Linked DNA regions of Loktanella sp. M215. The protein of the gene in region 2 interacts with the protein of the main gene of each other region in a pairwise test. Links are inferred from orthologs where the notes say so. Each region holds a gene or a part of one and is shown on either strand. Other genes may lie near its edges.

Region 1 (5,252 bases), 1.8 Mb from region 2 along the record:
TGTCGCGGCCGGTGAGGATATCGAGCACGACACCCGCATCGGCGGCCAGCGGGCGCAACCCGTCCAGATGCTGGCGCGCGAGGATTTCCGTGGGCGCCATCATCACGCCCTGCCCGCCCGCTTCGACCGCGACCAGCAGCGCCATCAGCGCGACCAGCGTCTTGCCGGCACCCACGTCGCCCTGCAACAGGCGGTTCATGCGGTGGGGGGCCGCCAGATCGGCGGCGATTTCGGACACCGCACGGGTCTGCGCCGCCGTGGGGCTGTAGGGCAAGGCTTGCAGGACGCGGGTTTGCAGCGCACCCGTGCCCTTGGTCGCCCGGCCCGCCTTGCGCCGCTGCGTCGACCGCGCCAAGGCCAGCGTCACCTGATGGGCGAAGAATTCATCGTAGGCCAGCCGCACCCGCGCGGGCGCCAGCGGCGACAGATCGGTCGTGGCCCCGGGCGCATGCGCTGCCAGCAGCGCCGCGCGCCAGCCGGGCCAGCCTTCGCGTGCCTGAAGTGGCCCATCGATCCACTCGGCCAGATCCGGCGCGAGGTCCAGCGCACCCCGCGTCGCGCGAAACATCAGCTTTTGCGTTATGCCTGCGGTCAGCGGATAGACCGGCTCGAAGGCCGGAATGGCCTCTGCCTCGGCCACCGGCAGGATGTGGTCAGGATGCGCCATCTGGCCGATGCCGTCGAAAAGTTCGATCCGGCCAGAGACGACGCGACGCTGCCCGGTCGGCAGCAATTTCTGCAGGTAATCGCCCTTGGCGTGGAAGAAGATCAGCTGGAACGTAGTCTCGGCGTCCGTGACGACGATGCGGTAAGGGCGTCCCTTCACCGTGGGCGGCTGGTGCGGTCCGACCGTCACTTCGACCGTGACGACGGCGGGTGCCACGACCTCGCGAATCGAGGCGCGGCGGTGCCGGTCGACACCGCCCTGCGGCAGCGTCAGTAACAGATCGCGCGGGCGCGTCACGCCCATCTGCGCCAAAAGCGCCTCTGTCCGCGCGCCGATGCCGGGCAGTTGCGTCAGCCCCGCGAACAGCGGGAACAGGATTTCAGGCCTGCCGGTCATGCCTCGCCGATCAGGGCGATCCAGGCGTCTTCGTCGATGATCTCGACCCCCAGTTCGGCGGCTTTCGTCGCCTTCGACCCGGCGCCCGGCCCCGCGACCAGCAGGTTCGTCTTGGCGCTGACCGATCCGGCCACCTTGGCGCCAAGCGCCTCGGCCCGCGCCTTCGCCTCGGCGCGGGTCGTGCGTTCCAGCGTGCCGGTAAAGACGATGGTCTTGCCGGCCACCGGGCTGTCTGTCTGCGTGGGCGCTGCGACCGCCTGCACGTTCAACTGCGCGACCAGCCGGTCGATCGAGGCGCGCTCGGCCGTCTGCTGAAACGTTGTGACGAGCGAGACGGCCACGGTCGCGCCGATCCCCTCGATCCCGGTGAGTTCGTCCCAGGCTGCCACGGCGTCCGGTGGCACGTCGGCCCAGGCGGCATCGCGGACGGGTTTCAGGCTGGCGCGCTTGCCCGCATCGGCGGCGGCGGCACGCGCGGCAGCCTCTGCCGCATCGGCGGCACGGTGGGCGCTCGCGGCAGGGCCTGCAGCATCGACGACGGCGACAAGTGCCTCCCACATTCCGAAATGCCGTGCGAGGTCGGCGGAGGCAACTTCGCCCACGTGGCGGATCCCGAGGGCGAAGAGCAACCGGTTGAGGGGGATCGTCCTTTTCTCGTCAATCGCTTGGAAGAGGTTCTTGACGCTGGTCCGACCGAAGCCGTCACGGTTTTCCAGCTTGGCAACGGCCTTGTCGTCGCGGGCCTGCAGGGTGAAGATGTCGGCGGGTTGCCGGATTGGCAGCGTCTCGTCGCCGAAGAAGTATTCGACCTGTTTTGCGCCCAACCCCTCTATGTCGAAGGCCGCGCGACTGACGAAATGCCGCAGCTTTTCAAGCGCTTGCGCTGGACAGATCAGACCGCCCGTGCAGCGGCGTACGGAATCGCCGTCGTCGCGCACCGCGGCAGATCCGCAATCGGGACAAAGTGTCGGGAAATCATAGGGCTGCGCGTCGCTTGGACGGCGCGACAGGTCCACGTCGCGGATCTTGGGGATGACGTCGCCGGCGCGATAGATCTCAACCCAGTCGCCGATGCGGATGTCGCGCCCGTCGCGGATCGGCGTCCCGTCGCTGCTGCGCCCGGCGATATAGTCTTCGTTGTGCAGCGTCGCGTTCGAGACGACGACGCCACCCACCGTGACCGGCATCAACCGCGCCACCGGCGACAGCGCACCGGTGCGCCCGACCTGAATGTCGATACCCGCAAGCTGCGTCCAGGCGCGTTCGGCCGGGAACTTGTGCGCGATGGCCCAGCGGGGAGTCGAGGACCGGAACCCCAGCCGCCGTTGCAACGCCAGATCGTCGACCTTGTAGACGACGCCATCAATGTCGTAGCCCAAGGCGGCGCGGTCGGCTGCGATCCGGTCGTAATGCATGATCAGCGCCTCCGTCGTCTTGCAGACCTCCGTCAGCGGGTTCGTGTCGAACCCCAGCGCGGACAGGCGGGCGATCGCACCGCTTTGGGTCTCGGCCAGCGGTTCCGACACCTCTCCCCAGGCGTAGGCGAAGAAGTGCAGCGGACGCGCGGCGGTGATCGCGGAATCAAGCTGGCGCAGCGATCCGGCGGCCGCGTTGCGCGGATTGGCAAAGGGGCGCAGGCCTGCGTCCTCTTGCCGCGCGTTGAGGGCGGCGAAATCGGCGTGGCGCATGTAGACCTCACCGCGCACCTCCAGCACCTGCGGGGCGTCGGTCAGATGCTGCGGGATCGTGGCGATGGTGAGGGCGTTGGCGGTGACGTTTTCGCCGACGGCCCCGTCGCCCCGGGTCGCGGCCTGCACCAACGCGCCATCCTCGTATCGCAGGGACAGGGACAGGCCGTCGATCTTGGGTTCGGCCGTGTAGGACAGCGGGGCATCGCCGGTCAGCCCGAGGTAGCGCCGGATACCCGCGTCGAAATCGACGATATCCTCGGCTGTAAATGCGTTCGCCAAGGACATCATGCGCTGCGCGTGGGTAATCTTGCCAAAGCCGTCCGCCACATCGCCGCCGACCCGGTCTGTGGGCGAATCCGCCCGTTTGAGATCGGGAAATGCGGCTTCCAATGCCGTGTTACGCCGCTTCAACCGGTCATACTCCGCGTCAGAAAGCGTTGGCGCATCGTCCCTGTGGTAGGCCGTGTTCGCAGCATTGATCGCATCAGCCAGTGACGCGAGTTCATCTGCCGCCGCCTGCCGAGTCAGTGACGGGATGTCGTCGCGCGGATCGGTCACAGGCATACCGCCGTCAAGAATGCAAAGCATCCTCTTAATCGCACGCAGTGGCCTGACGCGGTTCGCGAGACGGGACGCATGCCGTCTGCAATCCATGGCGATCCGGCGTGCGGTCCCTTGCGCTGATGATGGACCGCCGGCCCAGTGTCCGTCAGATCGTTGCGGTCGCAGGTCATGTTCATCGCGCAGCCTTTGGTTCGGTCGTCCCGTCAAAGCGGGTTGATCGTAATTTAGAGCCGCGTCCAGCCAAGGTCCAGCATCGCCGCGCGTCTGAAAGGACTTGATATCGTATCCCCGGTCGCCCGCGTGGCAGACGACCCGACGATCGCACCGGCTTTGCGACGGTTTCTTCGGCGCAGGCGCGCCGCGTTCAATTCAAATTGAGGGCGTTGACCGGCGGCAGCAAATCCATGCGGCCCGCATAGGGCCGCATGCAGATCAGGCGCCGATGGCGATGCGGGCCTTACCGGTCTGCACTTCCGGGTCGCGCAGCACGTAGCCCCGGCCCCAGACCGTTTCGATGAAATTGTCACCGCCCGTCGCTTCTGACAGTTTCTTGCGCAACTTGCAGATGAAGACGTCGATGATCTTCAATTCGGGTTCGTCCATGCCGCCGTAAAGATGGTTGAGGAACATTTCCTTGGTCAGCGTCGTCCCTTTGCGCAGGCTGAGGAGTTCCAGCATCTGGTATTCCTTACCCGTCAGATGCACGGAATTGCCGTCCACCTCGACCGTCTTGGCGTCCAGATTGACGGCAATGCCGCCAGTCTTGATGATGGATTGGGCATGCCCCTTGGAGCGGCGAATAATGGCATGGATCCGGGCGACCAGTTCTTCGCGGTGGAACGGCTTTGTCAGGTAATCATCGGCCCCGAAACCGAAGCCCTTGAGCTTGTTTTCGGTATCGTCCTCGCCGGACAGGATCAGGATCGGCGTGTCGATGCGGGCCAGGCGCAATTGCCGCAGGACCTCGTGGCCATTCATGTCCGGCAAATTCAGATCCAGCAGGATCAGATCGTAATCATAAAGCTTTGCCAGATCGATCCCTTCTTCGCCCATGTCGGTCGAATAGACGTTCAGGTTCGCATGACTTAACATCAGCTCGATGCTTTTAGAGGTTGTGGGATCGTCTTCGACCAGCAATACACGCATCGGGCTACTCCGCTAAATGTTGATAAACACAATCTCGCCGGGAAACGTTAACTCTCCGTTACCACGATATCGAAATGTGATCAATCACCCTTAGGTTGTCTGTAGCGTTGCAGCGCCGTGGTTTTCAAGGCCTCTTGTCCATGCAGCCGGACGGCAGTTTCCCACTCGGCGAATTCGTCCTCTGACAAGCCATACGTGTCCAGCGCGGTTGCGCGCGGCAACAACCCGTGCAGCACGGCCATCACCACAGCCCCCTTGCGCGATGCGACCCAGCGGCGGGTCCGCGCGGGCGGCAGGTCGGCACGGGTCATGACGGTGCCATCCGGAAGGGTCACGGACCGCGGTCCATCGATCTTTTTCAAAAACATGCTCAACCCTCTTTCCGGCGTCCCCATGCCGATTGGTCGTCGAAATCCTTTAAAGACTGGTAAGCAGCCGGCCATAGGTATATCGGGCATTTTCGTTTATATTGCCTCAAATCCCATCTGACGGTGCATGATGTCCCTCGATCACCCTTTGAATTCGCTTGGTTTTGCAAAGCCGCCTGCCCAGACCCGCGTCGTCGTGGCGATGTCCGGCGGCGTGGACAGTTCTGTGGTGGCGGCGCAGCTGGCCAGCGAAGGTTACGATGTCGTCGGTGTGACGCTGCAGCTTTACGATCATGGTGCGGCGCTGGCGAAAAAGGGCGCCTGCTGTGCAGGCCGCGACATTCAGGACGCCGCGCGTGTGGCCGAAACCATGGGCTTTCCGCATTACGTGCTGGATTACGAAAACACCTTTCGCGAGGC
Region 2 (5,375 bases):
ACTTCGAGAATATCATCGACGTCGACATCCGCCGACTGCGGTGCGATCAGCGCGAGCTCCTCGACCGTCAGCAGTTCGGGGTCGTTCCGCTTGTAAAGGCCCAGCTTCTCGATCGTCTGGCGAAAGTCGCCGGGGGTCAGGCTGTGGGCCAGCGCGTTGATCGCATCCATGACCTCTCGATTCGGGACCTCGATCTTTGCGGCGTCCAGCAGGGTCTGGATATCCTCGGCCGAGGGCGGATCGTCGTAAAGGCCGATGGCGACGCTGGCGCGGTGGCCTTCGAAGACCTTGCGCAGGGCCGATTTCGCCGTCAGCTGGCCGGCGGTGACGATCAGCTGTGCGTCGCCGTCGCGCCAGTCATTCAGCACGTCGGTCATCAGCTTTGACAAGCCGTCAGTCGCATCCTCGACCAGCACGACGCGGGGGCCGGGAAAGAAGCCCTGCGCCTTGATGCCATCGTTGACCTGCGCGGGATCCTTGCGCAGGTCGGAGGCGGGAATACGGGTCAGCCGCATCTCGGATTCGCCCTGCGGGCCGACGAGGGCGGCCACGACCTGCACCCGCGCGGTGGCGACCCGCATCGGGTCTGCGCCATAGATCAGGATGCCTGCGCGGCCCGGATCGGGGGCGCGCAGGAACTTTGTGGCGTCCCGTCCGGCCAGTTTCATCGGCAGGCTTTCATTGCGGCAGGTCCAGCAGCATCAGGTCGGCCACGACCATGTCACCCAGAATGACCATCAGGCGACCGATGGCGTCGGTGGCCGCCGCTTGCGTGGCGACCGTCGATCCGGTGGCGGAATAGCTGGTGAAGCCTTCGACCTGCCCCTGCCCGACGGTCGTGCCGTCCGCCGTCGTCAGTTGCCACCCGGCGGCGCCCACGACGTTGTAGCGCAGCGCATCGCCCGCCTGAGAGAAGGCCGCCGCATCCAGCGCCTGATCAAGGCTGATCGTCAGGGTGAACGCAGGCTGCGTGGCGCGGCCCAGACGCTCTTGCAGCCGGCTGCGGATGGCGAAGCCGGGAATCGTGTCCGGTGCGGTGACCGTCACGCTGTCCCGCAGGGCAAAAGTCGCCGCCCCCGGCGCCAGTGCGGGCGTAAAGCCGCAGGCCCCGGTGGCCAGCAGCGCCACGAGAGCGCCGCGACGGGTGATCGCCCTAGACGACAATGTTCACGATCCGGCCGGGCACGACGATGATCTTCTTCGGCGTGGCCCCATCGAGGTTGCGCTGCACGACGTCCTGCGCCAGCACCAGTTTTTCCACGGTCGCGACGTCAGCGTCGGCGGCGACGGTGATTTCCGACTTGCGCTTGCCGTTGATCTGGATCGGCAGGGTGACTTCGGCATCGACCAGCATCGCCTCGTCCGCCTGTGGCCAGGGGGCGTTCAGGATCAGGCCGTCGTTGCCCAGCATCGCCCAGATCTCCTCTGACAGATGCGGGGTCATGGGGGCCATGAGCTGTGCGAGCGTGCATGTCGCCTGACGCCGTGCGGGCGTGCTGGCGGTGCTGCGCGAGAGGGTGTTGGTGAAGGCGTAGAGCCGGGCGATTGCTGCGTTGAAGCCGAAGGATTCGATCCCCAGCGTCACGTCGCGGATCGCGCGGTGCATGTCCTTGAGCAGGGCCTGATCCTGGGTGGCGTCCCCTGCGGCATCGCCGGTCGCCACGTCGTTGGCGATGCGCCAGACGCGGCCAAGGTGCTTGTAGGTCGCCTCTGCCCCGGCGGCGGTCCATTCCACGTCCCGCTCTGGCGGGCTGTCCGACAGGACGAACCAGCGGGCGGTGTCGGCGCCGTATTGCTTTACGATATTGACGGGGTCGACGACGTTGTTCTTGGACTTCGACATCTTGGCAGAGGGGATGACCTCGACCTGCGTGCCGTCGGCAAGGAAGGCGCCGCCGTCGCGCAGCGTGACCTCTTCGGGGTAGTGATAGACCGGGCGACCGTCGAGGGGACGTTTCGTCGTGTAGATGGCGTGGGTCACCATGCCTTGGGTGAACAGCGCGTCGAAGGGTTCGGACGCCATGGCGGGCAGGTGGCCGGTCATGTGCATCGCGCGGGCGAAGAAGCGGGAATAGAGCAGGTGCAGAATCGCGTGTTCGATCCCACCGATGTATTGATCGACGTTCATCCAGTAGGCGGCATCATCGTGGACTGTCGGCGTATCCGCGCGGGGTGCGGTGAAACGTGCGTAATACCATGACGAATCGACGAATGTGTCCATCGTGTCGGTTTCGCGCCGCGCCTTGGCGCCGCACTTCGGGCAGGTGCAGTCGCGCCATGTCGGGTGGCGGTCCAGCGGATTGCCGGGGACGTCGAAGGTGACGTCGTAGGGCAGCTCGACCGGCAGGTTCGCCTTGTCTTCCGGCACCACGCCGCAGGTGTCGCAGTGAATGATCGGAATCGGGCAGCCCCAGTAGCGCTGGCGCGACAGGCCCCAGTCGCGCAGGCGGAATTTCGTCACACCATGGCCGACGCCGTTCGCCTCGCAGAAGGCGATGGCGGCATCGACGGCCTGCGCACCGGTTTGCACATCTTCGCCCGAGAAACCGCGGACGTAAGTGACGGCGTCGGTCTTCTGCGGCACGTAAGCTTCGGTCAGGGCGTCGTCGGCATCTGCCGAGGGCAGAAAGACGGGGGTGATCGGCAGGTCGTATTTGGTCGCGAATTCGAAATCGCGTTGGTCGTGCGCGGGGCAGCCGAAGATCGCGCCGGTGCCGTAGTCCATCAGGATGAAGTTCGCGATATAGACCGGCAGTTCCCATGACGTATCAAAAGGATGCCGCACGCGCAGGCCGGTGTCGTAGCCACGCTTTTCGGCCTTCTCAAGCGCCTCTTCAGTCGTGCCGCCCTTGCGGACGTCGGCACAGAAGGCGGCAAGGTCGGGGTCATCACGTTCCAGCTGCTTTGCGAGGGGGTGGTCCGGCGAGATGCCGACGAAGGACGCCCCCATCAGGGTGTCGGGTCGTGTGGTATAGACCTCGATCCGGTCAAAGCCGTCGGGACCGTCGATCAGGCCGAGGGCGAACTGCAAGCCGCGCGACTTGCCGATCCAGTTGGACTGCATCAGCTTGACCTTGGCGGGCCAGTCGTCGAGGCCGTCGAGACCTTCGAGCAACTCTTCGGAGTAGTCGGAGATCTTGAAGAACCACTGCGTCAGCTCGCGCCGCTCGACCTCGGCACCGGAGCGCCAGCCCTTGCCGTCCTCGACCTGTTCGTTCGCCAGCACGGTCATGTCGACCGGGTCCCAGTTCACGACGGCCTTCTTGCGGTAGATCAGACCCTTTTCGAGGAAATCCAGAAACAGCGCCTGCTGCTGACCGTAGTATTCCGGATCGCAGGTTGCGAGTTCCCGGGACCAGTCGATCGACAGGCCCAGCGGCTTCATCTGGTCGCGCATGTCCGCGATGTTCTGGTAGGTCCAGTCCTTGGGGTGGCCGCCGCTGGCCATCGCCGCGTTTTCGGCAGGCATCCCGAAGGCGTCCCAGCCCATCGGGTGCAGCACGTTGTGCCCCGTCGACATCTTGTAGCGCGCGATGACGTCGCCCATCGTGTAGTTGCGCACGTGGCCGATGTGGATCCGCCCCGAAGGATACGGAAACATCTCAAGCACGTAATACTTCGGCTTGTCGCCGCTGCGCACGGCCTTGAAGGACTGGGCGTCCGCCCAGGCCGCCTGCCAGCGCGCCTCGATCATCGCGGGGGTATAGGTCGTCATCGTTCGGGGTCTTTCATCAAGCACGACGCCGGACCAAGGCCCGGCGATCGCATCAGGCAAAGAGAAGCAGTGTTACCGGCGACCGCCGGCAATGCGCAACTGACGGGCACGCGACAGGATCGCATCCTCGATCGCGCGCCGGGTATCGGCGCTGACCGGGCCGGAGCGGGTCTGCAAAGCGACATTCAGCGACCGTGCATCCAAGGCCGGGCTGCTGATGTAGACGGTGCCGCGATAGGCGGTCCCGCCGCCGGGCGGCAGTCCGTATCCATAGACGATGACACCGGTAAAGGGATCGACGCTTTCGATGGGCAGGAAGTTCAGGACGTCCAGACTGGCGTTCCAGAGGTACTTGTTGACCTCGAGCCCGGCATTCGCATCGCCGCCGATATTGAAGAAGTCCCAGATCCTGGACGCCGGCACACGGGTGCCGGAACCGCCCTTGCTGACGGGAACCGATTCCTGTGCCGCATTGGGTGTCGCAGGCGTCACACCGGGGGCGCAACCGACCAGCAGCGCCGCTGCACCGACGATGGCGGCCTGTGCGAGGTATCTTAACTTCATCTTTTCCCCCGTTTTCATTTGGCAACACCTAGCTTTTAGCCCCGGTCATGCCAAGCCATTTCTGGACCCGTCCCGCACCGCAGGAATCGAGTCGCAAACTGGCGCCGCATACGGCGAAAGACGCGCCGCGCAACACGCTCCCAGCGGTCGCCGCGGCCACCCTCTCGGATACGTGACCTGACCGGATGAATTGCAGATCATTGATAAGGTTGATGAATATGACACTCAATGGCCCTGACGAAACTGTGACATACCTGCATCATCACTTGGCTCTTTGCCATCGCCCCGGTTCTTGTCGTTGCAATCGATGGGGCTTGGGTGGAAACACACCTCATGCCGAATTCGATTTCCACGAGTTGGGCCCTGACACAGTATCAACGAGGGAAAAAATGAAAAAAATTCTGATGATGTCCGCAGCAGCGATCGTGACCGCTGGCGCCGCATCCGCTGACGTGAACCTGTCCGGTTACGGCCGCTTCGGCCTGACCTACAACGACGGCGTTGCTGCCGGCACTGCCCAGACCCAGATCGACACGCGTTTCCGTCTGAACATCGACGCAACGATGACCTCTGATGTTGGCGTCGAGTTCGGTGGCCGCGTTCGTCTGCAGTACGACGACAACAGCGCGACATCCGTCGTCGGCACGACCACGCCCGTCAACACGAACGGCGTCGTGAACACCGTTTCCGGCACGACCGGCAGCGGCGCTCAGCTGTCCCCCGGCCGACCTGTATGCCAAGTTCGCTGGCCTGCGCGTTGATGTCGGCAACGTCGGCACCGCGTTCGACAACGCTGCTCTGATGTACAACTCGGAAGTCGGCTACATCGGCAACAGTGACGGTGACCCGCTGGGTTCGTTCTACGCCTTCGCAAGCGGCCCCTACGGTGCCGATCAGCGTAACCGCATGGGCGTTGCAGTCTCCTACGCCTTCGGTGCTGGCAACGTCCGCGCATCGATCGTGAACCCGAACCAGCAGCTGGACGGCCTGCCCGGCGGTCAAGACATCGAGTACGGCATCTCCGGTGATTACGGCTTCGGCGCGTTCACCGTGTCCGCTGCTTATGTCACCAATGGCGCTGGCATCACCGACAACG

Evidence for each region. The genes of interacting proteins can lie anywhere in the genome.
Region 1: the proteins of leuS (region 2) and ligA interact in binary tests that used the Escherichia coli proteins (3 or more experiments, as listed by UniProt). The link is inferred for Loktanella sp. M215 from one-to-one orthologs.

What each region holds. Positions count from the first base shown.
Region 1 is NZ_WMEA01000001.1:2,943,744-2,948,995, reverse strand. The notes cover bases 690-3,658. They hold ligA (NAD-dependent DNA ligase LigA), read right to left. Parts: upstream 3,319-3,658; coding sequence 1,060-3,318; downstream 690-1,059. Other genes in these bases: recG (ATP-dependent DNA helicase RecG), read right to left, coding at 690-1,063. Outside these bases: more of recG, read right to left, coding at 1-689; response regulator transcription factor CtrA, read right to left, coding at 3,751-4,464; CtrA inhibitor SciP, read right to left, coding at 4,545-4,832; tRNA 2-thiouridine(34) synthase MnmA, read left to right, coding at 4,963-5,252. UniProt on the Escherichia coli protein: DNA ligase that catalyzes the formation of phosphodiester linkages between 5'-phosphoryl and 3'-hydroxyl groups in double-stranded DNA using NAD as a coenzyme and as the energy source for the reaction.
Region 2 is NZ_WMEA01000001.1:1,149,475-1,154,849, reverse strand. The notes cover bases 935-4,026. They hold leuS (leucine--tRNA ligase), read right to left. Parts: upstream 3,716-4,026; coding sequence 1,154-3,715; downstream 935-1,153. Other genes in these bases: GLR48_RS05555 (DUF3576 domain-containing protein), read right to left, coding at 3,788-4,026; GLR48_RS05565 (hypothetical protein), read right to left, coding at 935-1,164. Also shown: holA (DNA polymerase III subunit delta), read right to left, coding at 1-668; more of GLR48_RS05565, read right to left, coding at 679-934; more of GLR48_RS05555, read right to left, coding at 4,027-4,297; GLR48_RS25635 (porin), read left to right, coding at 4,492-5,040; GLR48_RS25630 (porin), read left to right, coding at 5,081-5,375.